Regions from separate parts of the Paenibacillus sp. RS8 genome, predicted to be linked through region 1. Evidence: riboswitches for the same ligand, from Rfam matches in the RefSeq annotation. Region 1 holds a riboswitch; the other holds the start of a gene.

The links. Region 1 has a riboswitch for cyclic di-GMP ahead of ACDZ28_RS07215 (NPCBM/NEW2 domain-containing protein). Riboswitches for the same ligand answer to the same signal wherever they lie in the genome.
Region 2: linked by a shared signal. The riboswitch ahead of ACDZ28_RS19635 (DUF6612 family protein) and the one ahead of ACDZ28_RS07215 (NPCBM/NEW2 domain-containing protein) in region 1 are both predicted to bind cyclic di-GMP.

What each region holds. Positions count from the first base shown of each region.
Region 1 is NZ_CP168131.1:1,333,985-1,339,866, forward strand. Features, by position in the region: gene ACDZ28_RS07215 (NPCBM/NEW2 domain-containing protein) at 1-4,581, opposite strand, end outside; cyclic di-GMP riboswitch class I at 4,837-4,923, opposite strand; gene ACDZ28_RS07220 (hypothetical protein) at 5,081-5,647, opposite strand; gene ACDZ28_RS07225 (EAL domain-containing protein) at 5,763-5,882, opposite strand, start outside.
Region 2 is NZ_CP168131.1:4,144,467-4,150,348, forward strand. Features, by position in the region: gene ACDZ28_RS19625 (hypothetical protein) at 1-2, shown strand, start outside; gene ACDZ28_RS19630 (copper amine oxidase N-terminal domain-containing protein) at 122-1,339, shown strand; cyclic di-GMP riboswitch class I at 1,453-1,544, shown strand; gene ACDZ28_RS19635 (DUF6612 family protein) at 1,654-2,502, shown strand; gene ACDZ28_RS19640 (serine hydrolase domain-containing protein) at 2,799-3,971, shown strand; gene ACDZ28_RS19645 (ABC-2 family transporter protein) at 4,022-4,843, shown strand; gene ACDZ28_RS19650 (ABC transporter permease) at 4,873-5,622, shown strand; gene ACDZ28_RS19655 (ATP-binding cassette domain-containing protein) at 5,645-5,882, shown strand, end outside.

The sequences.
Region 1 (5,882 bases):
ATCACTATCGGTTACTGTGTAAGTGATCGGATACTTTCCAGCTCTGCCCCATTTAACTTGATCTTCACCCGTAACCTTTACTTGAGCCGTCAAGTCACCATCTTCTGAATCCGTTGCCGAATAATCTGCACTTACTGCTATTTCCTGTCCTACTTTAGTGGATACAGATTTAGCTATGGTAAGCTCAGGCGTACTATTCAGAATCATAAACTTCGCATCCGCGAAATCGCCGTGATCTGAAGCATTTCCGTTACCTGCATTATCTAACACCAATTTCAATTCATTTACACCCTTTACAGGGATTCGGGCTAATTTAGCTTCCGAGCCAAATTTCATCAGTCCGCTATTATACACTTCTACCCCATCAGCGAAGATTTTGAAGATCACACTAGAGTTGCTTTGCTCTGGGATATTTCGATCAACCCCTACATACGTTTCAAAATATTCGAAATTAGCACCCTCCAGATTATACACGATTTCAGAGTTAGCATGCGTTCCTAAGCCCTTCGCAAACTCTTTGGTTACACCATTTACAAGTAGCTTAATCGGGTTGTTAGTACTTGCCTTATCCTTACGAACTACATTATAATCCGTTCTTGCCGACTGCCAAGCTATATCACTCAAGTATTTACTAGCGCTGTAAACAACTATTGTTCTAGTCTTTACAGCTGTATTCCCATCCCGATCTGTAACTGACAGTTCGACGTTGTAGGTGCCTGTTTTGCTTGAAGTAAACCCGTTCGGTTTTACTTCAACCGCTCCAATCAAGTTACCATCTTCCGTATCAAAGGCAGTCACATCGGTCAAAGCATCAAATTCACTGTTCAACTTCACGAAAGTTGTCTCTTCCGGCACTGTGATAATCGGTTTGCTTGAAGTATTCGTAAACTTTGCATCCGCCCATACCGTATGATCTGAAGCATTACCGTCTGTAGCATCTGTGGTAACCAGCTTCACTTCGCGCGCGCCTGTCACTGGTATTTTCACGAATCCATGCTCCGTTCCTGCCCGGAAAACATCGCTCGCGAATTTCTTCTCACCATCTACATACACTTCAAAGGTTGCAGAAGATGGCTTTCCTTTCATCGCTTGATCGATTCCGATATAGCTTTCAAAGAAGTCATATCCTTTGCCCTCAATATCATAAACAACTTCAGAGTTGGCATGAACACCAATTCCTTTGGCATAAGTCGCAGCTAGCCCTTGTCGAACAAGGGTGATGATTCCACCAGAAACGGCTTTATCTTTCTTTAATTCACCCCAACCAACAACGACTGATTTGGCATTAAGGTCTGAGATATAAGCATAGTCACTCGTTACCGTAACCTGTGTAGTTTTAGTTTCTGTAACCCCTTCGTTCTTCACTTCATATACAACTTCGTAGTCACCTTTTTGTGTTACATCAACGGTATTTGATTTCAGGGTAACATCAGCAGTAATATCGTTGCCTTGATAGTTAGCCGCTTTTACATCCTTCATCGGGTCAAAGGCTTGATTAAGCTTTAATGTAATTTGATCTTCAACAGACAGGGCTGGCTTGAAGGCTTTAACCTGCACTGGTTTCAATGCGATCAGCTTCTTATCATAACCAACAATCTTGTACGTATAATTGACGCTGCTATCTACGTTCGTGTCCACGAACTGGTCAGTCCCGGTAAAACCAACCAACACATCATTTCGATACACTTCATACCCTAAGAAATCTTTCTTCAGATCCTTATTCATACTAAAGCTTAATGTGTTCGATTTAGCTGTAGCGTTAGGTGTGATATTAACCTTTATGGCAACATTCTTATCTGCTATTCCTGTGCCCTCATAATGAACCACCGAGTTATTTAAATACCATAGCTTTTTCGGTGCTGGATATTTAGCCAGCTTCTCTTTCGTTTCTGGATTCACAGTGAAGCCATGTCTGGCAAAATAGCTGCTTAAATCCAGCCCCAACACTTCGGAGGAGAACTCTACTAAATACTGTTGCTTGGAATTGTCACCGTTAGGAAGGGATACCTTTCGCTCGCGGTACAGCTTGGTCAGTTCGGTCCAGTAACCAGGGTGCGCCAATTCCAACTGCCAGTAGGCACCGAGCTGTGCAAATAAGCCCTGCTGATTCATAACCACTTTATTTTCTTCGAGGACATATTTATAAATATCACTCTCAAAAGGAATACGAGTATCAATAGAATCCGCATAGACTGACATCAACATAGACACCATATTATTAGTTACTTCACCATATTCCCGTTCACCCATAGCCAAGCGATGCCCAATTTCATGATTCAATCCCCAACCTGGATAGACTTTGTTAAAATCACCTAACATCGTCGCTACGGTCCCAATTTGTATCCCAGTATGATCTCCCGCGGCATACATTGCACCATAAGGCTGCATCAATCGAATATTTTCACGAATTAGCTTGGCATCATGAATCTCGCTGCTGCCATCCAAGCCGTAGAAGTCAAAGATCGTCTTCATCCAAGTATCATAGCCGGTTACGGTATTCAGTGGATTGTTTTCTTGTGTAATAAACTTGTTATAGGCTTCTGTAGCCGTTCCTGTAAAAATAACATGATCGCTGACCATTTCTACCACATCAATAAGCTTGCGATCTTGAACATTCGGATGTGCTGCCTTATCTTCATCTAATTTTTGTTTGTAGGTGGTTAGGAAGGCTTTGAATTGTTCTGGATCTGTGGTCTTTGTCATCATAGGGATCTTCGTAAGCCCCTCAAACCGGATCAAAGGTGCTTTCCCTTGTTCTTCAGCTGTATATGGATTGACGATATACACTGTACCGCCCTTAGTCACATCATGTGCATAATAACTATTCGTCGCAAACTCAGGAACGGTTATAGTGTTTTTACCAGGACGTAATTGCACGCTTCTAGCCCAAACATTCCAAGCCGCCTCTTGTTGCGAAAATACTATTGCAGGTAATTTATCAGTAGAAGCTGCATCTACATAAATATTGATCGTATCTCCAGGCATTGCAACGAGTCCCGTAGGTTGGTTGTTCGTACCGAAACCAATTCTCAGGTTTTGCTGTGCATGCTTTTTCATATCCCCACGCTGTTCAGCCTCAATAATGGTGCCTTCGGTTTGAACTTCACCATTTACTAGCTTCTTAGCCAAATCCAATGAGTCTTTAAGGATTGGATAGAGCGGATGTACTTTTGCCGCCTCTTCTAATTCATTGATTGCATTGGCGCTATTATAAGCAGGAACAACCGCACTCATCGTTCCATCTGTGAAAATACCATTCACAGCTTCGCTTACTTTATCCTCTGTATAAAATCTAAATTCAGCCGCAAAAGGTCTGTTAATATTGGCTTTTGTGAACTTGAATTTCAATCTTTTAAACTTCGTAGGCTCGAATTTAAACTCCAGAAAGTCGTTCGTACTAGTCGCGGTTCCGCTAGATACGAGCTGAAAGGTCTCTCCCTTACTCGTCTCTGATGCATAGATTTCAAAAGCTTCTGGGAACCCTTTGCGATTATCTCTAGCCAGGAAAGCCACTCTGTCTAATACTTTGGCCTGTGCTAATTCAAACACGACTTCATTCGTGAAGCTGTCGTCATTATTTTTGTTCGTTTCCCAATGTGTATTCGGCAGATCATCGAGCATGTATTCCGGTTTCGTACCTGGGTAGCTTCCACCATTCACCGTTACTTTTGATACGTTTGAGTTTGGCATTCTGTAAGCTTCGCTATAGGCATTTTCATATGCTGTGCCATACCCCTTTAACTTCGAAACCTTAGCTGCCGTTTCCTCTACTTGATGGTTTTCCAGAAGCACCTTTGCATTCTCTATATCTGCTTGAAACTGCGTGTACAGTGGATGTAACTGCACTTCTTGTTCTAAAGCGGTTAACTTCTCTACCGTATTAAATGCTGCACTAACTTGACTCAAGGTATCATCTGTAAATAAGTTTTTCATCTTTGCCGATATGGCATCTTCTTTGTAAAAAGAAAATTCAGCCGCACTCGCCCAATCCTGGTTAGCTTTTTTGTAGACAAATTTAAGTCTCTTGAAAGCTGTAGGTGCAAACTCAATCTCCACAACATCTCCTGCTCCGCCTTTATATTCTCCAGAGGATATTAGTGTAAAATCGCCTGCATCCGTAGTTGAGCCATAAATATCAAATTCCTGAGCAAACCCCTTACCCTTTGCACCGGATTGTCTTGCAGCATATACGATTCTATTTAATTCCGTGGACTCATTAAAAACAAAGACAACCTCGTTCGTAAACGTTGAGCTATTCGGTTTGCCCGTTTCCCAATGCGTACTCATATCGCCATCAATAGCCTTAGCTATTGGTGAACCTGAGTAGTTGCCACCATTATTCGTGATGGATTTAATATTTGCAGGATTCATTTTAAAAACATCGTTATAAGCGCTAAGGATAGCCTTTCCATACAGATCAAACGGAATAACTGACGCACTGCTTAATAGCTCAGCTTTGCTTTGTACTACGCTGTTCACTACACTTACCTTGCTTACATCACTTGCTAAAGCATAACCTGCCTCGCTCGAAAAACTGGCTATCATGGCTGCCGATGTAGCGATTGCAATCATTTTTTTCATCTTTTCTACCCCCAGATGTAATATGAATCTCTTCAGTACCCAAAAATGGGCACAAAAAAAACTACCCCAAAAGAGTAGCTTGATTGCGTATAAAGTCCATAAAAATTAAGACTTAATTTTTATTAAACTTTAACAAGCATAAACGCCCCGACGCCCTTCTAAGGACGATACGCGTTTAAGCGAGAAATATAAGACATTAAGTATAGGTGTATAACTTATACTCACTTATATTTTAACAAAAAGCGTAATACACTCTTTGGCAGCTGGCTGACAATAGTTATAATAACCTTAGTCCCTATAGCTTTGCGTCCCTACATTTCCATAGGTTTGCCTATGAAGTTTCGAATACATTACAAAGAGTAACATAACGCTACATCTGATCGCATGATTAATTGGTATGAAATCCGAATAGGTAATTGCAATTAGTTTTTCTGTTCTGATAGATATTTTTTATTAACTATCCCAGACTATGAATGATACTTTAGAACTGCTTAGCGGCTTAATCTCTTAGCCCAAACAAACGCCGGAACCAATTCCACACATCACCCGTGATCGGAATTAACCCGAAACCATGCTCTCCAACAGCGATTACACCATATGCCCATTGTCCAATAGCTACCGCACCTCCAGCGATTCGCCCTATGGCTATCGCCCCAAACGCCGTATCGCCTATGGCTATCGCTCCCAATGCTTTTTCGGCTATCGCGATCGCTCCCACAGCCACTCCTGCAATCGCAATTGCTCCCGCGGCAAAGCCAAGCCAACTAAGTGCTATCGCTCCGAGCGCTAACCACATCCCCAGTGATATAGCACCTACGGATAGTACACCGACGCTTATTGCACCTATGGATATCAAGCCTATAGCTACATCTCCAATAGCAATTAAACCAACAGCCGTCTTCACTTGTGGCTTGCTTCCGTGACCATACCCCTGACCTGAGTATCGACCTAAATTGCTGCGGATACTTACCACCGGAAATGATGGAGACGGCCATTGATAATCAATTTCCCGTCCACCTAACCCTCTAGAATCCGCCCAGCGCGTGATGTACTTATGCCATTTCATATCCATCCCGTCCCCCTTCTCAATTACCTTAATTATACAACCCCGGGGTTTACCTGTACTCAGACTCTGACCTGAAATCCATCTCATCCTCTAGACGGAGATATGCTCCTTAGGATCACTGTTTGGGAATAGGATCAGGCTTTCCAAATAAATATCCCTGAAACAACTGATAACCACTCTGCTTAAGCCATTCAAAGTCCTCTCTAAACTCCACACCTTCTGCTAAAGGAACGGA
Region 2 (5,882 bases), 2.8 Mb from region 1:
AGTATTTATAGAAACACTTCCCTTCATAAAAAAGTCATCATGGAATGGGACGGAAATATAGAAGAAGTTGAATTAAACAGGTAGAACAAATTACGCCATTATTGAGAATAGGATGTGTTAAATGGTTAGAAAGTTTGCGGTTCTTTTACTGAGCTTTTGCTTGATAATGACTACACCGCTTGTTATAGGGACAGCGTCTGCTGACAAATCTATTCAGTTGTTTGTGAATAATGTAAGGGTTGCTGGCGTTCATCCGATCTTAAAGTCTGGTGTTATGTACGTGCCATATCGCCAATTTTTCTCCGCCATGGGTTATAAGGTATCATTTGATCCCGATACTCGTAAAATCTCAGGGGTCATAAGAGGTGCTGAAATCGAATTCTGGGCTGGTGAGGCTATCATCTACTACGACGGAGTGACTTATTATTTGGATAAAGAGATTCCTGTCCTTAATGGACAAGTGTATCTTCCTCTTCGTTTGGTTAGTAACTTAGCGAAATATTCGGTTAGTTATGATCAATCTAAGCTATCCGTGAGCTTGAAACCGTACGGAGAGGGTCAGGACGCTGCTATTCAAGAACTACTTACGAAATACTACGAAACGTTTAGTCCCCGTTTATTAACATCTGATAATCTTAAATTAGGTTATATGAATCTAGAATATGATTATGAAGCTAATCAACCAATCAGTGAAATCGCAGTTAAAGACTTCAAAGTGACAATAGATCGGATTGAATACACTTCTGCTAGTGAAGCGAATCTTCAAGTAACTTACATTAAGAACACAGAAGAATTGAATCGAGAAGCTGTGTATCTTTTCGATATTCGATATGAACGAGGACAGTGGAAGATCGCGAATGATAGCTTGATTTTTAATCGTATGGAGCTTCCTGCGGATATTGATAAGAAAGCTGCGGCTATTATGGAGAATCATCAAACCGAGCAGAATGCCGTATTGGCAGATCTAAGAACCTATTACAATGCGTATAACTCCGAAAATCTTGATCTTACTACCCAATATACAGACCCCTCGATTATTAAAGAATGGAATGCTGTTGTGTTCAGTTCGGTGACATGGGAAAGTATGATGAAGGGGCACTTTGCCAATTCTGAATCGAGGTACTTGCTAACCGACGAACGAGTCGTTTACCTAGGAGAAAAGGAAGCTGTCGTCCAAGGGAAACTCGATTGGAGCGATGTTACATACAATGAAGGGGGGGACAATGATAAATACGAAGCTCTTATTTACTTGAAATATGTTAAGGGTCATTGGACTTATAATACTGACACCAGCCTAGACCAGGATTTTGATGAAAGAGAAAACAGCAATTTGAATTAAAATTAATCTATTACCTTTATTGTGAAGATAAATGGAAGATAAGTCGTTTACAGGTAAATATGACCATGCTAAAATTGGCAAAGGGACAAACATCCTTTAAACTAATTGAATGTCCGCGTTAAAGGTAAAATCATCGAAAGATGATGACACAAAGCCATGGGTCTAAAGCCTTTCTACAGAAGGAAATGATCGCCAGGCCGCCATAGGGATGTCTTATGGATAGTTCTGAAGGACGTGTAGTCTATTTCGGGCTGTTTTTATTATTCCAACCTATACGGCGTTACATTATCGCAAGGGGCCGAAAGGGGAAGTACATGAAGAGTTTTTTTAAAACAATAGGTACAGGGTTGGCAGCGGGTGCTTTATTGCTGTCCGGAACGGTCGGATGGATGTCTAATCCTCAAGTTGTGTCTGCAGCTACGACAGCAGCAGTCACTGCGGATCAAATGATCAGCAAAGTAACGGCAGCCTCCAAAGCACTAAAGAATTTCCACTTAGATGTGACCAAAAAACAGGATATTCAAAGCGGAGGGGTGCGTATCAGCAACACCAACACACTGAAGCTGGATATCAACCGTCTGCCGAATTTTGCCGCAGCAGGCACCGTCGATAGCAGTCTTTTAAAAACATCTTACAGCCTGTATGCCAATGACAAGGAGTATTACTATCTTGTAGACGGAAGTGAGCTTATCGATGAATCTGAAGACGAGGGTTACGACGATGACGGGGAGCCCATCGATCCCAATGCACAGTATTGGCTTGGACTGGAGAAGGCGGAGTGGAATGCTTTTTACTCGAAAGGTCAATATGATCCTGTTTCCATGCTTGATTCGGTCAAAAGTTATAAAAAATCGATGAAAGTCAACAATGTTGGCGCACAGACGGTCCTACAGTTCACGATAACTGATCCGACAGCAGCTAAGGGAATAATCGCGCTGTATGACCAGGAGAATCTCTGGGATGGTGAGACCGTTCAACCGAAAAGCGTAACTTGGAAATTGTTCGTCAATACTAAGACCTGGCAGACGGAAAAGCTGACAGTCGATCTGAGTTATGTGCTGACCAGTGACGGAGAAAAAGATACATACACCACGAAAATTGAAGCTAAATATTCCAAGAATAACAAAGGTACAGCCATTGTAAAGCCGGCTGAACTAGAATAATAAAGGCATTTCATATCGAGTAAAAAGCGCTGTTCAATAGAGCAGCGCTTTTTGCTCGATTCTTGACAGTGGCTACCGGTAGTGAGATCAGTAAAGAATAGTTAAATATATAATTGACCTTCCATTTATTAGGGTTTTAGCGCATGCTATTTATGTAATTAATAAACTGAATTAATTTATAAGTACGTGAAATATCATGTTGTAACTATTACATTGACAAGGTATTATGAGTTAGGTGTATATTTACATTTATGATAATTTATTGCGTGTTTATTAAAATTAGGGGAGTGTGAACGATGTTATCATCCACAGAGCTTAGTAAGCTGCACGAAGTGAATTACAGGGAGGACCGCTTAGAGGCACTTAATCATTTTTATGGGGATCTCTGTGATAAGAAAGTAGCTGATGGTTATATTTATTCTCTAAGTCGTTATGGGAAAATATTTGCTAATGGTGCCGGGGGACGTTTCAGTTACGAAGAAGACAGCACCCAAGAAATGAAAACGGATACAATCTTCCGCATTACTTCAATTACAAAGCTGTTTACAGCGACAGCGATCTGGCAGCTTGCGGATAATGGTAAGATTTTTATGGGGCAGCCTGTTAGTTCTATTCTACCAGAGTTTGATGCGGATCCTTTTAAGCCGATTACAATTGCCCATTTACTGACTCATACCTCCGGCATTGCACCAGATCATGGCACTATAAGTGATACTTACTATAAAAGTGCTTGGTGGTATATTTATGAATCTGAGGTTGGGAAAGAAAACTGGATTCAAGCTGGACTTTCCTATGGGCTTCATTTTCCAGTAGGGACGCAATGGATGTATTCATCGTTCGGATATGTGATCTTGGGTGCAATTATCGAGAAAATAACGGGTGTTTTTGCAGAAGAATACATAATGGACAACATTGTAAAACCCTTAGGCATGAAAGATACTTTCTTTGTTATACCGCCAGAGAAAGCGAGTAGGATCGCCATTCGTTCGGAAGGGGCCAAGGAATATCTTCAGAAGCTGCAAAACGGGGAATTTACGGATGAGGAACAAAGGTCTGAAGAAGAAATCAAGCTTCCCGGAACTGGAGGGGGGTTATATTCAACAGTTACTGATATACAAAAGTTCGGAATCATGTTGCTTAACCAAGGGGAATACGAGGGTGGTCATATCTTAAGTCGTATGGCTGTTCAAAGAATGACCAAGCGGTTCAATACTGAGAAAATTCCAAACTACGCATGGGGAGATGGAGGATCGGATCGTCCATACGGACTTGGGCCGGACCTTCGATTTAATGTAAGTACTTCTTACTCTGAAGGCACTTATTTTCACGAAGGGGCAGGAGCATGTGCCTTGTTCATTGACCCTATAGAAAAGATGGTTGCCGCTTGGTATCTCCCTTGGCATAAAGGGGTATGGGATGGTAGAGGCGTTTTTGGCACACATAATGTGATCTGGTCCGGACTCGAATAAGAAGTTTGCTATTTTTTATGAAATATCTACAGATAGGCAGGATGTGACTTATGTTTGAGATGATAAAGCACCGCTTTCGCCTTATGAGAGCGGTTGCTTTTGTTACTTATAAGGAATGGAGTGCGTACAGGACGCATTCGATGGTTTCTATATTTGTGGGTCCTGTGTATTTTTTGGTGCAGTATTATATATGGAGCGCTGTTTATAGTGGGGAATCTTCTATTAACGGAATGTCGCTTTCCCATATGCTCTCTTATTTTTGTGCCACGATGCTGATTAACTATTTGACCATGGATTTTGCCGATTGGAATTTACAAATGCTCATCCGCACGGGGAAGTTCATTACCTTCTCTTTAAGACCGATGAATCATATGTTCTATGCGTTGTCTCAGAAGGCAGGGCATAGGGTACTTGGACTTCTATTTGAATTTATACCCTGCTTTATGATTTTCTTTTTTATTTTTCATATTGATGTTTTGCCAGCAAATTTACTTTATGCAATTCTTTCGATAGCAATGGCTTTTATGATGAATTTTTTTATCCATTATAGTATTGGAATGGTCGCCTTTTGGATGGTGCAGTCCTCTAGTATTCGTAACTTTTTTAGTCTTTGCGAGGGGATATTCTCAGGATCGCTGATTCCATTAGTCTTTTTTCCAAAATCCTTACAAATGGCGTCCTTTTTCTTACCGTTTCAGTATACGACCTTTCTTCCTGCAATGGTCTATACAGGTAGCTATACTTTAGCTGATATAACCTTACCTATTCCTCAAGTTTTGTTGCTGCAGCTTATAGCCGTTATGATTGCCGGAATAGTCTGCCGGGTGTTGTATGCGGTGTCGCTTAAGCATTTTACGGGGGTGGGCGCATGAAACGTATGTTTTTAATATACAAAACTTGTATGAAGGCGAATATAGCTTCTGCTATCACTTATCGTGTTAATTTTATTCTTAATAGTCTTATCATGCTTATAGGGAATGTGTTGTTTCCTCTAGTAACGGTATTCATTTATAATTCGAATGCTTCATTTGCAGGATGGACCTTTAAAGAGGCGCTGTTAATTCAATCTGTTTTTATTTTATCTACGGCTTGTGCCGGGATTTTTTTTAACGGAATTATGTGGAATACGATGTCCCATGTGGTGGAAGGAACGCTGGAAGTGGTATTAATTAAACCTACCTCGAGCTTATTTTTACTATTGGCTAGATCTTTTGAATTCGAAAGCATCGGGCTTTTAGGAGGTGGCCTAGTCATGTTCGTTTACGCACTTAGCGGAATTGAAGAGGTGACGTTCAGCTCTTGGTTATTATTCCTGTTGTTGTTTGGAGCAGGGCTGCTGGTCATGTTTGGGGTGGCACTTATTGTGGCGGCGATTTCCTTCAAATGGGTGGCGAATTCCCGCTTGCCGGAGATGTTTGAGAGTATTAAGTCTTTTGGACGATATCCAGGAACGATTTTTCCAAAAGCAGTCGTAGCCGTGAGTTCTTTTCTGTTTCCGGTTTCGATGATTGCTTACTTTCCAGCCTCTACACTTATTGGACGATGGGAAGCCTATTTTTTTATAGCGATTATCCCGTGTGTGTTATTTGCTGCCTTCGGAATTTGGCTCTATACCTATATGCTTCGTAGTTACAAAAGTGCCGGGGGATGAATTTGTATGAAGGAGAATTACAGTGGATATTATTACCGTCAAGAACTTAACTAAGCAATATGAAACGTATCACCGTGGACAGGATGCAAAAAGTGTATTTAAAAGTCTGTTTCACCGTGAAAAATCGATTATTACCTCTGTAGAGGATCTTTCTTTCAATGTTGGAAAAGGAGAAATCATTGGCATTCTAGGTCCAAACGGTGCGGGGAAATCTACGACTATTAAAATGCTGACAGGCGTTCTCTACCCTACATCGGGAG